One region of the Paenibacillus thiaminolyticus genome, then DNA from elsewhere that is predicted to be linked to it. Evidence: predicted binding sites of a transcription regulator. Region 1 holds the regulator's gene; each other region holds the start of a gene.

Evidence for each region. The regulator Rex, encoded in region 1, represses fermentation and respiration genes when NADH is low (regulators of the CRP and FNR family bind a similar motif). The targets are predictions, from matches to a motif close to TTGTGAAATATTTCACAA.
Region 2: the regulator Rex is predicted to act here: its motif matches at 4,261-4,278, upstream of pflB (formate C-acetyltransferase).
Region 3: the regulator Rex is predicted to act here: its motif matches at 1,512-1,529, upstream of FLT43_RS15925 (cytochrome ubiquinol oxidase subunit I).
Region 4: the regulator Rex is predicted to act here: its motif matches at 2,708-2,725, upstream of FLT43_RS20600 (flavocytochrome c).

The regions. Positions count from the first base shown of each region.
Region 1 is NZ_CP041405.1:1,151,219-1,157,005, reverse strand. Features, by position in the region: gene dinG (ATP-dependent DNA helicase DinG) at 1-1,956, shown strand, start outside; gene FLT43_RS05160 (redox-sensing transcriptional repressor Rex) at 1,992-2,639, shown strand; gene FLT43_RS05155 (amidohydrolase) at 2,636-3,946, shown strand; gene FLT43_RS05150 (DUF5590 domain-containing protein) at 3,959-4,480, shown strand; gene FLT43_RS05145 (quinolinate synthase) at 4,777-5,343, shown strand; gene FLT43_RS05140 (AAA family ATPase) at 5,312-5,787, shown strand, end outside.
Region 2 is NZ_CP041405.1:1,392,398-1,398,184, forward strand. Features, by position in the region: gene FLT43_RS06290 (alpha/beta hydrolase) at 1-161, opposite strand, end outside; gene FLT43_RS30790 (hypothetical protein) at 574-636, shown strand; gene pflA (pyruvate formate-lyase-activating protein) at 1,132-1,866, opposite strand; gene pflB (formate C-acetyltransferase) at 1,909-4,170, opposite strand; gene adhE (bifunctional acetaldehyde-CoA/alcohol dehydrogenase) at 4,607-5,787, opposite strand, start outside.
Region 3 is NZ_CP041405.1:3,585,740-3,591,526, reverse strand. Features, by position in the region: gene FLT43_RS15935 (N-acyl-D-glucosamine 2-epimerase) at 1-902, shown strand, start outside; gene FLT43_RS15930 (hypothetical protein) at 1,039-1,275, shown strand; gene FLT43_RS15925 (cytochrome ubiquinol oxidase subunit I) at 1,811-3,214, shown strand; gene cydB (cytochrome d ubiquinol oxidase subunit II) at 3,198-4,214, shown strand; gene cydD (thiol reductant ABC exporter subunit CydD) at 4,214-5,787, shown strand, end outside.
Region 4 is NZ_CP041405.1:4,628,592-4,634,378, forward strand. Features, by position in the region: gene FLT43_RS20585 (hypothetical protein) at 1-81, shown strand, start outside; gene bcp (thioredoxin-dependent thiol peroxidase) at 206-685, shown strand; gene FLT43_RS20595 (FMN-binding protein) at 845-1,195, opposite strand; gene FLT43_RS20600 (flavocytochrome c) at 1,213-2,628, opposite strand; gene FLT43_RS20605 (ABC transporter ATP-binding protein) at 2,780-3,487, opposite strand; gene FLT43_RS20610 (hypothetical protein) at 3,503-4,765, opposite strand; gene FLT43_RS30575 (peptidase domain-containing ABC transporter) at 4,780-5,658, opposite strand; partial or broken gene FLT43_RS30580 (ABC transporter transmembrane domain-containing protein) at 5,662-5,787, opposite strand, start outside.

The sequences.
Region 1 (5,787 bases):
TTGCTTCCGGCCCTGTATCAGAGCGTTCTTCATGAGAAGAAGGTGGTCGTCAGCACCCATACAATCAACCTGCAGGAGCAGCTGAGACAGCGCGATGTGCCGCTTCTGGAGCAGATTGTTCCTTTTTCGTTCAAGGTATCGCTACTAAAAGGGCGCAGTCACTATTTGTGTTTGCGTAAATTTGAACATAAAATAAGTAACAGAGAGTTCGTCCACGCAAGAGATGACAGCATTACAGCGGCGCAGCTGCTCGTGTGGCTTAGCCGGACGGAGCATGGAGATGACGAGGAGCTTCATCTCGTTCACAAAGGCCCCGAGTTCTGGGATTCGGTATCCAGCGACAGTGATTCGTGCCTGAACCGTTCCTGTCCTTGGTTCCGCCGCTGCTTCTATCACCGGGCCAAAAATAACGCGAACCTCTCCGATATCGTCATTACGAACCATTCGTTATTATTTACCGACGTGATGGCGGACCATCGTCTGCTGCCAGGCTATGAGCATCTCGTCGTTGACGAGGCGCATCATTTCGAGGAGACGGCCGGCAAGCACTTGGGGACGAATTTGCAATATTTTTCACTCATTCACCCGCTCACCCGGCTGTTCAAAGACAGCAAGAGCGGCGCTCTTGTCGTCCTTCAACAGCGACTTCGGTTGTCAGGCCATGAGAAAGCGCTTATCTGGGCCGAAGGGATCGACAAGCTGCTGCAGCAGATCGTCGACGTGAAGGAACAATGGGATCGGCTGCATGACATGCTGTATCAGCTGCTTCCTTCCGGGGAAGCCGGGCAATTCGAGGGCGGGCAGGCGGTGCTGCGCCTCCCGGCCGGCGAGCGTCCGGAGAGCTGGCCCGAGGCGGTAGAGCTGGAGAAATCGATCCACACCCGTCTCAGCGATATTGTGCGCTCGGGCGAGAAGCTGGTCAATGAGTGGAAAGAGGCCGATGACGACGAACTGGAAGGCGTCATCGTCGATATTAGCGGGCTTCTGAAGGATGTAGGCCTGGTCCGCGACGATTTCCGGCTGTTCATGCAAGGATCGGATCCAGAGACGGTCTACTGGATGGAGGGCAACACGCAGTTCAAATTCAAGTCGCTGCAGATGTATGCCGTGCCCGTTGACGTGAGCGAGGCGTTGAACCGTTATTTCTTCGAGCCGAAGAAGAGCGTCATCCTCACTTCAGCCACATTGTCCGTAGATAAGTCCTTCCAGTTCGTGCAGGAGCAAATCGGGCTGATGGAGGCTGCTAACGACGGCAGGCTGCATACGGTCATTCTGCCTTCCCCGTTCAATTACCGGGAGCAGGCGCTGGTCGTTATCCCGCGCGATTTCCCCAGCGTCAAAGGATCATCCGACGCGGTCTTCAATCAGACGCTCGCGAAATCGATCGGGGATGTAGCGCTCGTCACGCGCGGCAGAATGCTCGTCCTGTTCACCTCGTATCGTATGCTCCGGGATGTATACGAGCCGCTGAAGGAGGCGCTGAGCGCGAGCGGCATTCAGGTGCTGGGCCAAGGCATCGACAGCGGGAACCGCAGCAAGCTGACGCGCCGCTTCCGGGAGCAGCCGGCCTCCGTGCTGCTCGGTACGAGCAGCTTCTGGGAAGGGGTCGACATTCCTGGAGACGCGCTGACCTGTCTCGCCATTGTCCGGCTGCCGTTCCAGCCGCCGAACCATCCGCTCGTCGAAGCCAAATGCGACCGGCTGAAGCGCCAGAAGCAGAACCCGTTCCGCAAATATTCGGTTCCGCAGGCGGTTATCCGCTTCAAGCAAGGCTTCGGACGCCTTGTGCGGACCGCTCAGGACAAAGGCATCGTCATCGTGTACGATACACGGGTCATTGAGACGAGCTACGGCAAACATTTCTTATATTCGCTTCCTGGGCCGAAGATGGAGCACATGGCCAATGTGCAGCTGGTGCCCAGAATCGAAGCGTGGTTAAGCGAGCACGAAAAATAGGCGTGTAAGAGCGATGAGGGGGCAACGAAATAGATATGAAAACGTTGAAAATATCAGAAGCTGTCGTTCGCAGACTGCCGGTTTATTTACGTCATCTGATGGAACTGAAGCAGCGAGAGGTTCTGACGGTTTCTTCACAGGATTTGGGTCAGAAGCTGGACCTCAATCCCGCCCAGATTCGCAAAGACTTGGCATATTTCGGCGATTTTGGACGCAAAGGAATTGGGTATGACGTCTCTTACCTGATTCAACAAATCCGCCATATACTGAAGCTGGATCAGATTATTAATGTCGGTCTCGTCGGAGCGGGGAAGCTGGGCCATGCATTGTGCAACTATACGGCATATATGAAGGACAATATGCGGATTGTGGCTGTATTCGACCAGCTGGAGCCGAAGGTAGGCACCGAGATCAACAATCTGCGCGTACAGCCGATGAGCGAGCTGGCGGACACCGTGCGCGAACATAAAATCCGCATCGGAATCATCACCGTACCCGCCTCGGAGGCGCAGCATGTCGCGGAGCAATTCGTCGACGCGGGAGTGGAGGCAATCTTGAACTTCGCTCCGGTTATTCTTCGCGTCCCGCCTCACGTGCGGGTGCATACCGCCGATTTTACGACGGACATGTTCAGTCTGGCCTATTATTTATCCGATGAGAGAAAGGAAGCTCCGGTAGAATGACGACGAAACTTATTATTAGTAACGGGAACTTTGCGTCACTTCGCCCAGGCGCGCAGCACACGGCGGTTACAGGTACGATGGTCATTGAAAATGACATGATTGTCTATGTGGGAGAACATTTGCCGCAAGAGCATGATACGCCCGAGGCGATGCGGATCGACGGCAAGGGGCTGTTCTTCATTCCGGGGCTCATTAATACCCACGGCCATGCGGCGATGTCGCTGCTGCGCGGCTATGGCGATGATATGGTGCTCCAGACGTGGCTGCAAGAGAAAATGTGGCCGATGGAAGCAAAATTCACTGCGGAGGACGTCCGTTGGGGGACGGCGCTCTCGGTTCTAGAAATGCTGAAAGGCGGGACGACGACATTCGTCGATATGTATGACCATATGGATGAGGTGGCCAAGGTCGTCGAGGAATCCGGCATGCGCGCCTGCCTGATGCGCGGCGCGATCGGTCTATGCCCAGAAGACGTGCAGGCAGCGAAGCTGCAGGAAGCCGTTCAATTCGCCCGCGAGTGGCACGGCAAGGCGGACGGCCGCATTACGACGATGCTGGCTCCGCACGCTCCGTATACATGCCCGCCGGGCTTCATCGAGAAGTTCGTGCAGGCGGCGCATGATCTCGATCTTCCGCTGCATACGCATATGTCGGAGACCGCGGCGGAAGTCGCCCAGAATGTCGCGGACTATGGGCTGCGTCCCGTCGCTCATCTGGAGAAGCTCGGCTTCTTCTCGCGCCCTTCCTTCGTGGCGCACGGCGTTCATCTGACCGATGAGGAGATCGAAGTATTGGCTCGCCATGACGTGGCCGTCTCCCATAATCCGGGCAGCAATCTGAAGCTGGCTTCCGGCGTGGCGCGGGTTCCGGAGCTGCTGCGCGCCGGCGTAACCGTATCGCTGGGAACCGACGGGCCGGCAAGCAACAACAATCTGGATATGTTCGAAGAGATGCGCTTGGCTGCCCTGATCCATAAGGGTGTATCCGGCGATCCGACGGCGGTTCCGGCGGCCGAAGCGATGCGTATGGGGACGCTGTACGGAGCGCAGACGCTCCGGGCAGAGAAGCTGGGTCTGCTGGAAGCCGGCATGAAGGCGGATATCGTGGCGGTCAATGTGAACCAGCCGCATTTCGTCCCGCATACCGACTTCGTCTCGCATATGATTTATTCCGCTTCCGCCAAAGACGTCGCTCATGTATGGGTCGACGGGCGCCAAGTGGTTAAGGACGGCCAGTGCCTGACCTTGGACGAAGAGCGCATTCTCTATGAAGCCGAGCGGTGCTTCGAGCGCCTGCTCGAGCGCTGACGGGAGGAGCGCATGGCCAGAAGCCGCAGTCGCCGCCGCCGCAACCGGTGGTTCATCGCCGTGCTGGCGTTCCTCGTGCTTATCCTATTCATTGTCGCCTTGGTAATGTACGTCAATTACATTTATTCCGATGAGCGGGTAAAAGAAGCAGAGATCCTGCAGCGCGCGCAGCAGGAAATGCCGTTGACCGAGGTAAACGGCATTGACAAGAGTATATGGGAAGAAGTCGTCTATGTTATTAATGGGGTCAACCAGGAAGAGAAGGCCGTCTGGGTATGGGTATTTCCCGATCGGGTCACCTCGATCCCGGCAGCCGACAGCGTGGATAAAGCCACGGTGAAGGCCACTATTCATCAGGCGTATCCGGATGCCCGTATCGTGCGGCTGCTGCCCGGATACAAGGATAATCAATATGTGTGGCAAGCCTTCGTCCAGCGTAAGGACGAGCAAGGGACGCGCCGGTATTTTTATCAGTTTTATTCCTTCTATGATGGTTCTCCCTTGGGCGAGATCTATGGATTGCCCAATCAATAGCCAAGGGCAGCTTGGACCTGCTCTTCCATTCCGCACCGCTTCGCTTCAGCGTGTTAACGCCGCTGAAGGGAGGCGGTGCTTTTTGCTGTGCTGGCAGTCATGGAACACTTTACATTCCGAAATCGTATATCATCTATGGTATACTAATGTATGTCATGAGTTGATAGATAAAAGTATGACTTGCACATATTTAGCACCGTATGTCAGCCAAAGCAGATGATTTCGTCTGCACGCCAGCAACATGTTCAGCCTGCAATTTTCAGTGCTATACAGGAATAGAAAGGGGTTTTCGTGGCATGACGAAGAACATTCGCATTGCGCCGACCCTGCTTATTATGCTGCTGACCGGCGGTATTTTATTCGGCGGGTGGGCCGTGTATCAGACAAAGTATGTGGAACAGCCCGTAGATCGCGTCATGCGGCAGCATGCCGAGATTACGAAGTATCAGGTAGATTGGCATTCGGATACGCTTAGCATTCAAATTCAGGCCGATCCGAACGCCGATATTCGTGAAGTGGTACAGAAGCTGAATAACGATATTGCACAGTATGCCAAAGGTAAAAAAGTGCAGATTGAATATATCAATGAGAACAGTACGCCATCGATTGACAAATGGTGGTCGCAGGCGCTGTTCGATGTAGCTCAGGCGATGGTTCACCGGAATTACAGCGATATTCCGAAGAAGCTGCAGGAGCTGAAGACGAACCAGCCAGACCTGGAAGTCGTGACGGAGATGGATAACCAGTATGTCTATATTCAACTGAAGGACAAGCAAGGCAGCAAGACGATGCTCTTGCCGCTGGACGGAACCGCAATGGGGGTGTGGCCGCATGAAGAACAGACTGTCGATCCGCTGGCCTGAGGCGGCTATCGGAGCGGCGATTTCGATCGTCATCTTCCTCGCTTTTCGTGGCGTGAATATCCTTCCTATCGTGTTGGCAGCCGTTGTATTAATCGTGCTATTGTATGCCGTCAAGCGGCGCGGCGGTGCCGGAGTGACGAACGGAAGCGCCCGCAGCGATTCGCGCAAGGCGGATGTAGCCCCGCTAAGCTTCGAGCAGATTGGCGGCCAGGAACGGGCGAAGAATGAATTAATTGAAGCGCTCGATTTCCTTGTTCGCCCGGATGAGATCCGGAAGTTCGGGATCCGTCCGCTCAAGGGCATCCTGCTAACCGGGCCTCCGGGGACAGGGAAGACGCTGATGGCCAAAGCGGCGGCGCATTATGCCGATGCCGTCTTCATCGGCGTCGCCGGGAGTGAGTTCGTGGAGATGTTCGTCGGCGTCGGAGCCGGCCGCGTGCGCGA
Region 2 (5,787 bases), 240 kb from region 1:
TGACGATCATGGGTTTCGAAATCGCCGCTGACAAAACAGCCTCCATGATAAAAAATCAAAACCGGAAGATCGCCTTGTTCCGATGGCTTGTAGATGCGTAGCCGTATGCCGTCAATCGTGTGTTCCAAAATATCGTGGACCGGGACGGCCTCTCCGGCCAAGTGGACCGTATCCAAATATCCCTGCCTCCGCTCTTGGATGCTTTGCTTTCTTGCCGAAGGTCGTCCGCTCTCGATAAATTGGGCAACCAATTGTCGAATACCCGGCTCAAGGCCGCTTATATCTGCCATTTTCTATTCACTCTCCACATAGCTTATACATCTCTCAGTTTGTACCAAAGCCAGTTTGTTTGACATTCTCTAAGTTGAGACTAAGTAAAATAAGTCCGGTGGCGCGGCTTGGTAAAATACAAGTAGTTTATACTCTCTATCTCAGAACGGACCTCAATAAGGTTATTGACCAGCCTGTTGTCTACTGTCATAAAACTGATCCCGTACAAGCGGGCCATTGAAACATTAACGGCATCCGCCGCGCCCAAATGATTCGTTAAATCCTGACAAAACGCATAATTTTATCGCGAACGGCTTCCTTGTCTTTCTGAGTAAAGTTGTCCGACTCATGGGGACAGGCGATTAAATATTGTGCTAACGCACGCTGAGCCAAATTGACTATCTCATTAATGATAGTCGGGTTAACAAACAAAAAAAGTACGTCTTCATTATTGAAAACGTAGGTGTCGAACAGATTTTTAACTGTTGCATGATAAGCATCGAAAGGATTGAAGTAAGCATACAGAACCCCAGTATCAATGAGGATGCTCTCCTCTGGCTCAAAACCGCAAAATCCCGAAGCATTAAAATCAACGATTTTCATATTTCCACCAATCTCTGACCTTGTCCATGACACCATCTCCTAAAACTCACTTTAAGATCAGTATTCACAGACCGTATATCTATCATGCTTGCTGATTCGGCTAGCTTTTTCCTTATATTATAGCATATTCCGCCGATGTTGGGAGATTAGTATTGCCCCCAATTCCTGTCCCCCTCCTACTAGTGCAAATTTCTTCTCCTCAAAAAAACGTGCAGGCCCCTTGAGTGTCAAAGAGCTCTGCACGTCGCGTTGCAATATTCAATTCGCTGCGGCTTCGGTCCGGCCCTGTTCAATCAGCCGCTGTGCCCGCTCCGCTTCCTCCGCCGTCGGCGTCGGAATGCCTTCCAGCGGGTACTTCTCGCCAAGCTGCTCCCATTTATAGACCCCCATCTGGTGGTATGGGAGCACATCCACTTTCTCGACGCCCTGCAGCGAGCCGATGAAGCGGCCGAGATTCAGCAGATCCTGCTCGTCATCGTTAATCGTCGGCACGAGCACATGCCGGATCCACATCTTCTTCCCGTGGTCTGACAGCCAACGCGCCGTCTCCAGAGTGCGCGTGTTCGGCACGCCTGTCAAGGCCAAGTGCTTCTCATTGTCGATATGCTTGAGATCGAGCAGCACCAGGTCGGTCAGGTCGTACAGCTCGGTCAGCTTCGTCACGTCGTTGACGCCGTTCGTATCGAGCGCCGTCGGCAAGTTCCAACGCTTCTTCACCTGCTTGAACAGTTCCTTCACGAAGGGAGCCTGCAATGTCGGCTCCCCGCCCGATACAGTCAAGCCGCCGCCGGAGCTGCGATAATACGGAAGGTAGGACTCGATTTCCGAGAGCGCTTCTTCTACGGACATCTCGGTGCCGCCGTGCAGATCCCAGGTATCCCGGTTGTGGCAATATTTGCACTTCAGGGCGCAGCCCTGCATGAACAGAATGAAGCGGATACCCGGCCCATCCACCGTGCCGAACGTTTCTACGGAGTGTATGCGTCCAATCATGTCGCTCACGGTCCCTTCTCTTCCGGCTAACATGCCTGTGTGTTACATGCTGCCGTGGAATGTGCGGTTGATAACATCGAGCTGCTGCTCGCGCGTCAGCTTGATGAAGTTGACCGCATATCCGGATACGCGAATCGTCAATTGCGGATAATTTTCCGGATGTTCCATCGCGTCAAGCAGCTGCTCGCGGTCAAATACGTTGACGTTCAAGTGATGCCCCTTGCTGCCGAAGTAGCCATCCAGCATCGACGTCAAGTTCGATTTGCGCGAATCGAGCTCCTTGCCCAGCGCCTTCGGCACGATGGAGAACGTGTTCGAGATGCCGTCAAGGCTGTGCTCATATGGCAGCTTCGCGACGGAGCTCAGCGAAGCCAAGGCTCCTTTGCGGTCGCGGCCGTGCATTGGGTTCGCCCCAGGAGCGAACGGTTCGCCCGCTTTGCGTCCATCCGGCGTCGTACCGGTCTTCTTACCATAGACGACGTTCGACGTAATCGTCAATACGGATTGGGTTGGGAGCGCATTGCGGTATGCATGATGCTTCCGGATCATATTCATGAACGATTCAACCAGGTCGATCGCGATGCTGTCTACGCGATCGTCATTGTTGCCGTAGCAAGGATATTCGCCTTCGGTCTCGAAGTCCACCGCGATTCCTTGCTCGTTGCGAATCGGTCTGACTTTCGCGTACTTGATGGCGCTGAGCGAGTCGGCTGCGACCGACAGGCCCGCGATGCCGCATGCCATCGTCCGGAGAATTTCACGGTCATGCAATGCCATTTCAATCCGTTCGTAGCTGTATTTATCATGCATATAGTGAATGACATTCAGCGTGTTCATATACAGCTTCGCCAGCCACTCCATCATCTGCTTGAACCGTTTGACGACTTCATCGTAATCAAGCACTTCGCTCGTAATCGGAGGCAGCTCCGGTCCGACCTGCACGCCCAGCTTCTCGTCCTTGCCGCCATTGATGGCGTACAGCAGACATTTCGCCAGGTTGGCGCGAGCGCCGAAGAACTGCATTTGCTTACCGATGCGCATCGCGGATACGCAGCAGGCGATACCGTAATCATCGCCATAGATTGGGCGCATCAGATCATCGTTCTCGTATTGAATCGAGCTCGTCTCGATCGATACTTTGGAGCAATATTTTTTGAATGCTTCCGGAAGCTTCGTCGACCACAGCACAGTCAGGTTCGGCTCTGGAGCCGGTCCCAGATTGTACAGGGTGTGCAGGAAGCGGAAGCTGTTCTTCGTGACGCGGGTCGTGCCATCCACGGCCATGCCGCCGATCGATTCAGTCACCCATGTAGGGTCGCCGCTGAACAAGTCATTATAATCCGGCGTACGCAGGAACTTGACGATACGGAGCTTCATAACGAAATGGTCGACCAGCTCTTGGGCTTCTTCTTCGGTCAGCGCGCCTTCCTCCAGATCCCGTTCGATATAAATATCGAGGAAAGACGATACGCGGCCGAGCGACATTGCCGCACCGTTCTGCTCTTTGATTGCTGCCAAGTAACCGAAGTAAACCCATTGGAAAGCTTCCTTCGCATTTTGAGCCGGCTTGGAAATATCGAAGCCATGCATCTCGGCCAGCTGCTTCAACTCCGTCAGCGCCCGGATTTGCTCGGACAGCTCTTCGCGGTCGCGGATAACGTCATCCGTCATCACGTCAACTTCCAGGTCGTTCAGATCCTTCTGCTTCATCTTAATAAGGAAATCTACGCCGTACAATGCTACGCGGCGGTAGTCGCCGATAATGCGTCCGCGCCCGTACGCGTCCGGCAAGCCTGTAATAATGCCGGCTTTGCGGGCCATGCGCATATCGGAAGTATATGCATCAAATACGCCTTGGTTATGCGTCTTGCGAATGTCTGTGAACATTTTGATGATTTCATCAGGCATTTCGAAGCCGTACGCTTTACAAGCGTCAATCATCATCCGGATGCCGCCGAACGGCTGGATGGAACGGCGGAACGGAGCGTCGGTTTGCACGCCGACTACCTTCTCCTTATCCTTGTCCAAATAGCCTGGTTTATGCGAGGTAATCGTCGATGGTGTATTGACATCGACATCCCACACGCCGCCGCGTTCGCGCTCTTCCTTCGACAATTGGCTTACGATATCCCATAGATCTTTGGTGTTCTGGGTCGGTCCGGCCAAGAATGCCTCATCACCGTGATAAGGCTGGATGTTGCCTTCCAAGAAATTGGGCACATCCACATGATTTTGCCATTTTCCCGTATTGAATCCACGCCACGCTTGTTCTTTTACTTCTGTTTTACGTTCCATCACCGACATCGTAATCCCTCCATACTGTTTACTTTTCGTATGTGCTGACAACGAAGGCGCCACCCGACACGGTTCTCTCTATACCTTAACCTTACTTTGTTGTGATGAATTTCACATTTAAGGGTACGCGGCTGTTACCTTCTGCCTTCTTCGTTCGATAACCGCCCGCTTTTTTCCTGCCTGAGTGGCTTACGCAGCGTCGCCGCTGCACTGCAGCCTCTATCCTTGCCGCATTTTAATTGTACCTCCTTTCACGTAGTTTCGGTGTGATGTACATCACAAAGAAGCAACTTTTTGTGAAAATAATCACATAAAATAGATAAAAGCACGATTATTTCTGCAGCGCTTGCCCTCACACGCGAAAAGCAGCGAAGAGCTATTGCTCTCCGCTGCCTGTTCATACGCTAGTGGTGGCTAGTCATGTGCTAGTGATGCACTGTTTTTCTTATTCGAAGCGGCCATAGAAAGCGTCGCGGTATACTTCCGCCAGCTCGGTTACGAGCGGCAGCTTCGGATTGGCGGTTGTGCATTGGTCTTCGAAGGCGCGATCGGCCAGATAGTCGACGCGGGATTCGAAATCCTTGGCATCGAAGCCCAGCTCCTGGAACGACTCGGGAATGCCCAGCTCGCGGTTCAGGCCGCGGATGGCCTCGATAAGGCTCTTCACGCCCTCCTCCGTCGTGCGGGCCGGCAATCCGAGAATGCGGGCGATCTCGGCATAGCGCACATCTGCGACGAAATGGTCATATTTTGGGAAGGAAGCGAACTTCGTCGGCTTCTTCGCGTTGTAGCGGATGACATGCGGCATCAAAATCGCATTCGTGCGGCCGTGCGCCGTATGGTACTGCGCCCCCCACTTATGCGCCAAGCTGTGGTTGATGCCGAGGAACGCATTCGCGAACGCCATTCCCGCCAAGGTCGAAGCGTTATGCATTTTTTCACGCGCTTTCGGGCATGCTTCCCGGTAAGACTTCACCAGGTTCTCGAAGACGAGTTGGATGGCTTTAATCGCCAGACCGTCCGTATAATCGCTAGCCATGACGGAGACGTAAGCTTCAATCGCATGCGTCAATACGTCCATACCGGTGTCGGCCACGGCCGTCTTCGGCAAGCTGTAGACGAATTCAGGGTCGATGATGGCCACGTCTGGCGTCAGCTCATAGTCTGCCAGCGGATATTTCGTGTTGCCCTTCTCTTTGTCCGTGATGACCGCGAACGAGGTAACCTCGGATCCGGTACCGGACGTTGTCGGAATGGCGACGAATTTGGCCTTTTGGCCCAGGCGCGGGTATTTGAATGTGCGCTTGCGGATATCCAAGAACTTCTGCTTCAGATTATCGAAGTCAGTATCCGGATATTCGTAGAACAGCCACATGCCCTTCGCCGCGTCCATCGGCGAGCCGCCGCCCAAGGCGATAATGCAGTCGGGCTCGAAGCTCCGCATCATTTCCGCCCCGCGCTCTACCGTCTTCGTGGACGGATCCGGCTCGACATCGGAGAAGACTTCGATCGCAACCGGCGTGCGGCGCTGGCGCAGATAGTATTCCAGCTTCTCGACGTACCCGAGCTTCACCATCATGGCGTCGGTGACGATCATCACCCGGTGAATGTCCGGCATTTTGGCCA
Region 3 (5,787 bases), 2.4 Mb from region 1:
TGGCCCAAGCGGCCTTCCGTGAACAGTATGGGCATGACCGTATTCCGAATTTCACCGATCCGGACGATCCGGACTTCTATCTGACGAATGTCGAGCTGTACGAGGATTGGATCGAGTTCCGGGTCGAGGCTGTCAACCGCTTCCTCGATGAACTGATGAACGGGACAGGCGGGGTGCGGGACGCGAGAAAGGATATTCTCGTCGCGACCTGGTCGCTCGCGATTGACGCCGGCCCGGATTCCGTGGATACGCTGCGCGAGATGCAGGGCCTCGATGCCGCAGAGATGATAGCGGCGGTCCGGCCCGATCTGCATATCCTGCAGACGCATTGGCCCGACTGGATTAAGCCTCAGGACGCCCTTCCGCCGCAGTATATCCGCAGCTATCAGCGCTTCGCCGATCAGATTCGCGCCGTTCATCCGAACATTCCGCTTGGCGTACAGGCCGACATCGGATCGTCGCTGGCCATGGTGAAGGACCGGGCTTGGTACGACTCGTTCGGCCAAGAGGCCGCGAAGATGGGATTCCTTACGTGGACGGCCTATGAATATCATATCGGCAAGTACATGTATGAGGAAGCGCCCGTTCCGGTCACCGTTGCCCGTCCGCGGCATGATAAGACGCTCATTTCGTTCCAGAAGCGAATCGACGAGTCCTCCGCCAAGCTTCCCGGCAGCCTGCAACTTATTACCGAAGAGGGGGGGACATTCGTTCCTCCGGAGCGTATTGCCGTCGATGGCAATATGCTGATCATCGAGTGGGATCAACTGCCGAAGAAGGAATTCCGCCTGCGGATTGAACAAGTGACGGATACGCCGCCCTATTGGCTGTATCACAAGGATCGGCCGGCCAATGCAATCAAGAGCGGCACGGTTGTGGAGATCGGCAAGAAAAATCCCTAACTGAACCGGCTGATAACCGTCCACTCCCGGGATGCATGGTCGTCTTTGGGGTGGTCGGTTTATTTACAGACTCTGGAATTTTCCTGGAGTTTTGCTACAATGGATATAGACCAACAATTAGCCAAGGGAAGGGATTATGAACAAAAAGCCGCTTTGGTATCATGTAGCACTAGCAATCGTTCTTTTGCCTGCCATAGAAGGGATTATCACAAATACGCCTAGTTCGCACTTCCGGGTTATGGTTTCGATCACCGCCATGCTTTGGATTATTGGTATGTTCGAGATTAGAAAAAATTTGAATGTGGGGATTTGGATGTTAATCCTTTTTGCGTTGGTGTTTATTTTGACCGTGGAAATTTCTAAAGTAAGTTAGGTCGTTGGAATAAAAATTTTATATTTTTGACGTGACTTGGCCGCGATCCCTCGCGGCTATTTTGTGTTCTTATTACTGATCAACTTAATTCATTGATGTAGCTCTCAAGGCCTCTTTTTGCACATTTCTTAATAGTATTTTATGGAAAAAGATAAAGAAAAAGTAGATATCAACCGCTTCCTTTTGCGGTAATGCTATGCCTTTTCTCTTCCAGCTCAAGTTTAATTTTTAAGCTTTTGTGAACAATGGCACAAAGTTCGCAATTTGCTCACTCTATTCTGATAAGATGTGATAAAAATCACATTAGCCCGCGTGTCCATCTGACAAAATAACACTGAGTCCTGTAACGTTTGTCATTGATCGAGCTGTTCCTCGTATCGCAGTCAACGGCTTATGCCATGCGCGTAGGGCGAAGACGGCTGCCCGAAGCGTACGGCAGGGCCTCAAAAGAGGATGTTCACAAAGGTACTGAAAGGCTGAAAACCGAACGGACCTTTTTGAACTCCCGCATAATAAAGAAAGGTGGAACGAAAAAATGGATACGCTAATCTTATCACGCATCCAGTTTGCGTCGACGACGATTTTTCACTTCTTCTTCGTCCCGGTATCCATCGGGCTGGCGCTGCTTATCGCCATTATGGAGACGATGTACGTCGTCAAGGGCAATGAAGAGTATAAGAAAATGGCCAAGTTCTGGGGCAAATTGTTCCTCATCAACTTCGCCGTCGGCGTAGTGACCGGTATCATTCAGGAATTCCAGTTCGGCATGAACTGGTCGAATTACTCCCGCTTCGTCGGGGACGTGTTCGGCGCACCGCTTGCCATCGAAGCGCTGCTAGCCTTTTTCATGGAGTCTACGTTCATCGGGCTCTGGATCTTCGGTTGGGAGCGGCTGAGCAAGAAGGTGCACTTGCTGTGCATCTGGCTAGTGGCTATCGGAACGACGATGTCCGCCTTCTGGATTCTCGCTGCCAACTCGTTCATGCAGCGTCCAGTCGGCTTCGAAATTAACAATGGCCGGGCCGAGATGAATGATTTCCTCGCGCTGATTACGAACGGCCAGCTGCTGGTGGAATTCCCGCATACGGTGCTGGGCGCATTTGCGACAGGCGCCTTCCTTATTACGGGTGTCAGTGCATACAAGATGCTGCGCCGCCAAGACTTTGAGTTTTTCAAAAAATCCTTCAAGCTGGGTATCGTTGTTGCCTTGATCTCGTCGTTCCTGGTCGCGATCTTCGGCCACCAGCAAGCACAGTATCTGGTGCATACGCAGCCGATGAAGATGGCGGCAGCCGAGAGCTTGTGGGAGACAAGTCCGGATCCTGCGCCGTGGACGGTTATCGCGGCTATCGATCCGGCTAAGCAAGAGAACCAGATGGAAGTGAAGATTCCATACTTACTTAGCTTCCTGTCCTACAGCAAATTCTCCGGGGAAGTCCGCGGGATGAAGGAGCTGCAGGCTGAATACGAGCAAACATACGGACCTGGCGATTATATTCCGCCGGTGCGCACGACCTTCTGGAGCTTCCGCATCATGGTTGCTGCCGGCTCGCTGATGATTCTGCTCGGCCTGTACGGCGTATATCTGATGGCGCGCAAGAAGCTGGATCAGAAGAACACCTGGTTCATGCGCTTCATGCTGTATGCCATCTCGCTGCCGTTCATTGCCAATACGTCGGGCTGGATTATGACCGAGATCGGCCGTCAGCCATGGACCGTATTCGGATTGATGACGACGGAAGACAGTATCTCGCCTAGCGTATCGGGAGGCTCGGTGCTGTTCTCCCTGATTGCCTTCTCCACCATTTACACGGTGTTGGCTATCGTGCTGGTCTACCTGTTCGTACGCGTTATCAAAAAAGGACCTAACGAGGATGTTACTGTCCACGTGTCTCACGATCCATTCGATAAGGAGGAACGTCATGCTCTCACTCAATGAATTATGGTTCGTTCTTGTCGCTGTGTTGTTCGTCGGCTTTTTCTTCCTCGAAGGCTTCGACTTCGGGGTTGGCATGTCGACTCAATTCCTGGCGCGAACCGACGGAGAGCGCCGGGTGCTAATCAATTCCATCGGCCCATTCTGGGATGCCAATGAGGTCTGGCTTCTGACCGCCGGCGGGGCGATGTTCGCCGCCTTCCCGAACTGGTACGCGACTTTGTTCAGCGGCTATTATGTGCCGCTCGTCGCGTTGCTGCTCGCGCTTATCGTGCGCGGCGTCGCCTTCGAATTCCGGGGCAAGGTGGACAGCGAGCGTTGGAAGAAAACATGGGATCTGGCTATCTTCGTAGGCAGCCTGCTGCCTCCGTTCCTGTTCGGCGTCGTGTTCGCCGGGCTGATTAAGGGTCTTCCCATCGATCAGCAGATGGAGATGAACGCGGGTCTGTTCGACATGGTGAATCTCTATACATTAGTAGGCGGCATTACTGTCACGGTGCTCTGCCTCGTGCACGGCCTCATGTTCACAACGCTGCGGACGGAGGGCGATCTGCAGGCGCGCGCACGCCGTCTTGCCCGGAAGCTGATGATTCCGCTCGCCGCTCTGCTCGTCTTGTTCGCGGTCATGACCTATTTCATGACCGATGTGTTCGAGGTTCGCGGCGCCATCCTGGCTGTCGTTGCCGTCCTCGGCCTGATCGTCTTCCTGCTCGCAGGCTACTTCATGAAGCAGAAGAAGGACGGCTGGGCGTTCGGTATGACCGGAGGCATTATATTGCTGTCGATCGCATCCGTCTTTATCGGCTTGTTCCCGCGGGTGATGATCAGCTCCATCAACAGTGCATTCGACTTGACGATTCATAATGCGGCATCGGGCGCTTATTCGCTCAAAGTGATGACGATCGTAGCGGTAACCTTGCTGCCATTCGTGCTTGGCTACCAGATTTGGAGCTACTTCGTCTTCCATAAGCGCGTGAACGAGAAGCAGCATCTCGAATACTAATGGGCAAGAATCTGTTCGGCTACCAAGGGATCAAGCCGGTTCTTGCCAGTCTGACCGCCATTGCCCTGGTGCACACACTATCTATTATTATGCTGGCCATCTGGCTGGCAGAAGCAATATCCGCCCTGTTCGCCGGGGCGGCATGGCAGGAACAAGCCGGCAAGATCGGGCTGTTCCTGCTTGCTTTTCTCGTGCGCCAGATGACGGCACTGCTGCAGCAGCAAGTGGCTTACCGATTCGCCGAGAAGACCGGCGCCAGCCTGCGGAGCCAGCTGCTGGAGGCGCTGTTCCGCCTCGGGCCGCGGCATACCCGGACAGAGGGAACGGGCACGACAGTGACGCTTGTGCTCGAAGGGGTCGGGAAGTTCCGCAAATATATGGAGCTGTTCCTACCCCGCATGATCGGGACCGCAGTGACGCCGGTGCTTATCCTCGCGTACATTGCGACCCAGGATATCGTCGCCGCCCTGATTCTGGCGGTGACGATGCCGATTCTCATCGCGTTCCTTATTCTTGTCGGTCTGGCCGCGCGTAAGCAGACCGAGAAGCAGTGGGCGTCTTACCGGCAGCTGTCGAATCATTTCGTCGATTCGCTGCGAGGTCTGGAGACGCTCAAGTTCCTTGGACGCAGCCGCTCGCACGGGGCCACCGTCTCCAAGGTCAGCGACAGATATCGTTCGGCCACGATGCGGACTCTGCGTGTCGCCTTCTTGTCCTCCTTCTCCCTGGACTTCTTCACGATGCTGTCCGTCGCATCCGTGGCGGTCAGCCTTGGGCTGCGCCTCGTGAACGGGGAGATGATGCTCGTTACCGCGCTAACCATCCTTATCTTGGCGCCGGAATATTTCCTTCCGGTCCGCATGGTAGGGGCCGATTATCACGCGACGCTGGACGGTAAGGAAGCGGGCGAAGCGATGGAGTCCATTATCCGCGCGGGAGCGAAGTCCGAGGAGGCCCCTGCCTCGCAGGCGCTGCCGGCCTGGACGCAGGACAGCTTGCTGCGAATGACCGGCATCGGGATGCGGCATGAGGAGGAGGGCCCGTCCTCACTGCAGGAGATTGATCTGGAGATTCAAGGCTTCCGCAAGGTCGGGATCATCGGCGCAAGCGGCGCCGGCAAGTCGACGCTAATCGATATTATCGGCGGCTTCCTGCATCCGACCGCCGGGACGATCCGGGTGGACGGACAGGAGCGGACGTCGCTGACCGGCGAGGACTGGCGGAAGCAGACGACGTACATCCCGCAGCATCCGTATATTTTCAGCTCCTCGCTGGCGGATAACGTCCGCTTCTATTCGCCGGACGCGAACGATGACGAGGTCGGGCGGGCGATGACTGCCGCGGGGCTGGGCGCGTTGGCAGATCAGCTGCCGAACGGGCTGGATGAACGCATCGGCAATGGCGGGCGCTCGCTGAGCGGCGGACAGGAGCAGCGGGTTGCGCTGGCGCGGGCATTTCTGAGCAGCCGGCCGATTATGCTGCTCGATGAACCGACGGCGCATCTGGACATCGAGACCGAATATGAGTTGAAGTCGACAATGCTGGAGCTATTCCGTGATCGGCTCGTCTTCTT
Region 4 (5,787 bases), 3.1 Mb from region 1:
AACGTGGTGAGGTTCAAGCGGGAAGTCGCGAAGGTGATTCCGAAGCCGTACGAGCCGCCTGCTGCTACGATTTACTTTTAATAGATGCCTTTGGGCGGGGTCCGCGTTATCGGGGATTGGTTGTTTTTTGAAAAAGACAGCGTTCAATGGTAAGCTAGAGGCATCATGCAACGGCAGTCTTGACTGCCGGGAAGGAGTGCTGCAAATGGCATCATCCGATCAAGTCCAGCTCGGACAAGCCGTGCCGGACTTTACGCTTCCGTCCTCAACGGGCGACAATATATCGCTGCGCGATTATGCGGGCAAGAAGGTCGTGCTCTATTTCTATCCGAAAGATATGACACCAGGCTGCACACAGGAGGCATGCGACTTCCGCGATTACCACGGCGACTTCGAGAAATACAATGCGGTCGTCTTGGGCATTAGCCCCGACACCTTGAAGTCCCACGAGAAGTTCATTGAGAAGCACGGCCTGCCTTTCCCGCTGCTTGCCGACACGGAGCATGCAGTGGCCGACCTGTTCGGCGTCTGGCAGCTGAAGAAGATGTACGGCAAGGAGTATTACGGCATCGTTCGTTCGACCTTTCTGATTGACGGGGAGGGCAAGCTGGCGAAGGAATGGCGCAAGGTGAAGGTGAAAGGGCACACGGAAGAGGTGCTTGAGGCCGTGCGCGAGCTGGGTTAAATGAATGTTATGCACAAAAGGCGGCCCAAGGTCCGGGAGGACATGACATGGAGCCGCTTTTTGCATGGGAGCCGGTGCAGGCTTCGAATACAGAGCACCCCTTGGCCATTATTGAATGCGTTGCGGCATATCGGTGATGAAACCAAGGGGTGCGTTAGGTTATTCTTTTTTAGCCGATCCTAAGGCTTGGGTTACCGCATCAATAACACCTTGGCTCGATTTGGAGGCGCCGGCCAACACGTCAACGCCTTCTGTTGTTTGCTTCTCGATAATTTCAGGAATCGTATTTTCAATAACGCCATCAAGCAAGCTTTGCGTCTCGGATTGCTTCGTAATGTCGATTTTATCGATTTTGCCGCCCTTGACGAGGACAGATACAACGATTTCGCCCTCGTTCCCTTGCGCGCTGCCTTCATATTCGCCATCCTTATATTGCCCGGAAGAGGAGCATCCGGCGACGAGCAGCAGTGCAAGCACTAATGCGGTGATGGATGCCAATGTTTTTTTCATATCGGGTACCGCCTTTCTTACTTGTTGTTGATTTCTGTGACCGCTTCATCCGCACCAATGCGGCCGAATGTCGTAATATCCGCCAGCGCGTTGCCGCCGAGACGGTTGGCGCCATGGACGCCCCCGGTCACTTCGCCAGCAGCGAACAGGTTCGGAATCACGTTGCCGTCTTTGTCCAGCACTTGGGATTTCGTATTGATCACAATGCCGCCCATGGTATGGTGAATGCCCGGCGTAACTTCAATGGCATAGTATTTTCCTTGCTCGAAAGACAGCTTCATGCTTTCACGGCCGAATTGATCGTCTTTGTTGTTCTTGACATATCCGTTGTACTGCTTCACGGTCTCGGCCAGATTCGCCGGATCGACATTGATTTGGCCTGCCAGTTCTTCGATGGTGCTGCCTTCCTTCACCAGATTCTGCTTGAAATAAGCTTCGGTCGCATGGTTGTTCTCCACGAGCTTATCCGTAAAAATCAAGTACGCATGCTTGCCGTTTTGCGCCAAAATATTTTGGGATACGACATCGCGAGTCAGCAATTCATTGGTGAAGCGCTGACCGTCTTCATTGACGAGGATCGCCCCGTCGCCGCGCACGCCTTCCGTAATCAAGACGCCTTGACCAGGAATGGTCGTCGGGTGAATCTGAATGTACTCCATATCAACCAGGGCCGCGCCGGCTTGTTCAGCCATGACAATCCCTTCGCCTAACGCGCCAGGCGCATTGGTCGTTTTGAAGTCCGCGAGCTTCGGATCATACTGCTTGATCATGTCGAAGTTGGCGCCGAAGCCGCCGGACGTAATCATGACTTTTTTCGCGTCGATGGTGAATTCCTTGCCTTCTTTGTCCATGGCTTTGACGCCGGTCACTTCGCCCTTGTCATTCTTGATGATTTCCGTAGCGGAAGTATTCAGGCGAAGATCGATGCCCAGGTCGGTAATGCGCTTCTTCAACGCGACGACCATGAAGTTGCCTGCCGCCTCACCGCCTTGCGGGCGGTGAATGCGGTCAACGCTGGCTCCGCCGGCGCGTCCGACTTCAGACAATTCCGCTCCGTTCTCTTTCAGGAAGGTGATGGAGTCTTTCGCCTTTTCCGTTAATGTTTTGACGAGCTCCGGATTGTTCTTTTCTTTGCCGCCTTTCATTGTATCTTCGAAGAAGAGCTCAGCGCTGTCTTCAATGCCGGCTGCCTGTTGGTATTCGGTTCCCGCAGCGTTCAAGCCGCCTTCCGCACGAGCGGTATTGCCTCCGACGAAAGCCAGTTTCTCAAGCAGAACGACTTTGGCTCCTTGATTGTGGGCTTCAATGGCAGCCGTCATACCCGCGCCGCCCGCACCGATAATGACGATGTCAGCCGCCTCTTTTTTCTCGCCGCACGCGGCAAGTGACAGGACCAGAATCAATGCCATGCAAGATAGCAACCATTTCTTCATCAGTCTACCCCCTACTCATCTGTAACGAAGTTATGTATTACATCACACTCATAAGAGTAATGGAAATCTAAGGATATTTATGTGAATAAAATCACAAAGTTAGAGAAAGGAACTGCCGCGAGGATGGCGGAATGCGCCGCCGCAGCAGGGTTTACACATGCGATACATATAAGCTTTCGATATCCTCCGTCGGATTGCCGGCGTACACAATGCGCCCTTTCCGTAAAATAGCGACTTGGTGCGCGATTTTCTCTGCCAGGCCGATGATATGAGTCGATAGCAGAATCAAGGCGCCCTTGGCGCAGTACGTCTGCAACGTATCCCGCACCGTAATGACTTGATCCGGGTCCAGACCGTTGGTAGGCTCGTCCAGGAGGAGAATATCCGGTTCGTGAAGCAGCGTTGACGCCAGCGCCACTCTTTTGGCCGTGCCCTGAGATAGGGAGCCTATCGGATAACCGCTGTACGATTGCAGCCCGAATTGCTTGAGCCAGTGCTGCATCCGCTCTTCTAGCAAATCTTTGGGGACATTGCGCAGTCGGCCGCTTAATCTCATCATTTCAAGGACGGTCAAAAACGGGTACTGGAAAGGAAACTCCATCATATATCCGACGCGCTGTTTGTAGCGCTGATCCTGCCAGTTCAGAACCTGGCCATTCAGCGTAATGCTGCCTTGCTGCGGTTGGTTCATTCCAGCAATGAGATGCAGCAGCGTCGTCTTGCCCGCACCGTTCGGGCCGAGTAGTACCGTTATTTCTCCCGATTGCAGGGTCCAATCTATCTCTTGCAGGATGGGGGTGTTACCGTAGGCATAGCCGATGCGATGTAAGTGCAGCGAGAGAGGCTCTGTCTTGCCCATCGCTTGCATCCCTCCTTAACCATTTGCAGGAATTTTGTCAGGAATGGTGCGGTATAACCGGATAAAACCAATCTGAATGACTGCGGTGAATAAAATAAAGAGAACAAAATGCAATTGATGCAAATACAGGAGCAGAATCATGCTTGGGGTAATCCATAGCTGTCCAACCAAAGTGACGCGGCCGGAAGACGTAAAGCGGTACCCTGCCAACAGACCAAAAGAGGCAAGTGTAGAAGCAAGAAAGGCGCTCTTGAGGAAGAGTATCATTGAATTGGTCCAGGACCGCTCTATTCCGAACTGCCATCCAAGGTAATGAATCGCGGCGATGCTTGCGCCCATTGTCCAATAAAAAAGCCATTTCGCAGACAACATCGTACGCCATGCATCCAAGGTAACCGTATATAAGGACAGCCCTCTGCCTTCATTCGCGAAGCCTCTCACCGTCCAAATCTCATTAGCCAGCCAGATGAGCAGGCCAGCGCCTATTGGGATGACCGCGTGACTGTCAGCGGCAGCATAGAAGCAGAACAGCTCCAAAGCGAAGATGCAGAAGAGAAAGGGAACAACGTCTTTGAAGCGGGTCACCAAGTAAAGCTCCTTGCGGAACAGCGGATAATGGGACAGCATGCGTGTCTTGGCGCCAGTCTCTGCAGGAAGCGTCGAGCGCATCACTTGCGGCCAGGCGTATTCCGCCGCCCGGAACGCGCACAGGAATTGGAGCGCTATGATGATTGCCGCGCCAAGCATCCGTGCCGCAAGAGCAAGGGGAAGAACTGCCCCCGCCAGGTTAACGGCCAGCCACATCACAGCCAGCCATTGGAAGGCAAGGCGTCCCGACCTATAGGAATACCCGCTCACTTCCGCGTAAGAGAATCCAAGCAGCATCAGCATGAGCCAGAGCCACATGTCGGCATGTGACGGGGTCCACATGAGCTGGCCGATAATGATCCACGCGAGGAGGAGCAGGAAGGGCGTTTTTTTCCAAAGGGAATAGGCGGTTAAAAAGGAACCTCCCCGTCCCGATGACCATAGAAAGCGAGCCTCCGCCACATGGGAACTGGCGGCAAACAAGCTGATGCCCGCGATGAAACCGATCAGCCAGCTTCCCAGCCCGATATAGACGGAAGGGAACGGACTGGATGCCAGCATGGCCGTCAGTTGAGACGCCCCGCGGGGGAGCAAAGCCAGGATCACCACCAGCAGTACGATATCGCGCCGTGCCATCTGTTTTACGCGAGATAGATAGACGGTCTTGTATAGTTGAAAGCTTGAGATCATAACATCTGCTCCCGTTAAGAAACAGGCGAGAACACATGGTTCTCATCCTGCGAAGTATATAAATCGTAATATTTCCCCTGAAAGCTCATCAATTCCTGATGGCTCCCCATCTCGGTTATTTTCCCATCATCAAGTACGATGATGCGATCAGCATGCCGAACGGTACTCAACCGGTGCGCGATAATGATTTGCGAGCAGGAGATATGGCGCAAGGAATCGCAAATGAGTTGCTCCGACATCAAATCCAGTGAACTCGTCGCTTCATCCAGCAACAGGATGGTGGGACGATGGAACAAAGCGCGAGCGAGAAGGATCCGTTGCCGTTGTCCTCCGGAAAAATTAAAACCATTCTCAGATACCATCGTCTGATAGCCTAGCGGAAGCCGCATAATATCATCATGAATCGCGGCTTGTTTTGAAGCGTGCACAACCATATCCATTGTAACATTTTTATGGTACATTTGGATATTATCCATAATTGTCGCATTAAATAAACGCGATTCTTGCAGCACGGCGCCGATACGTTTTCGAAGTTCTTGTTTGTTCCATGTATTGATGCTCATGCCGTCAATTTTGATGATGCCCTTCGTTGGTTCGTACAGCCCAAGCAATAACTTAGTGACTGTGCTTTTACCCGATCCGGACGCGCCAACGATAGCGATTCGTTCACCCGGCCGCACAGCCACAGAGATGTTTTTGAGAATCTCACTGCCATATTTATTGTATTTAAAAGAGACGTCGCAAAATTCGATATGACCTTGAAACGACGGAGAGGGTATTTTTTCCCCCATAGGTTCAGGTGTGCTTCCGATTACATCCTGAAGTCTCTGAATATAAGTCCGTACATTCACTAAATCATGATAGGTTTGGCCCAAAGAAACGATTGGAACCATAAAGGAGGCGGCCAATGCTTGGAATCCCAGCAAGCTTCCAAGAGTCATCTTCCCTTCCAGCACATAATAAGCCCCGGCCCATAACAGGAGCAGGGGAAGCATCAATTGTATGCTGATTGAATTGGAGCC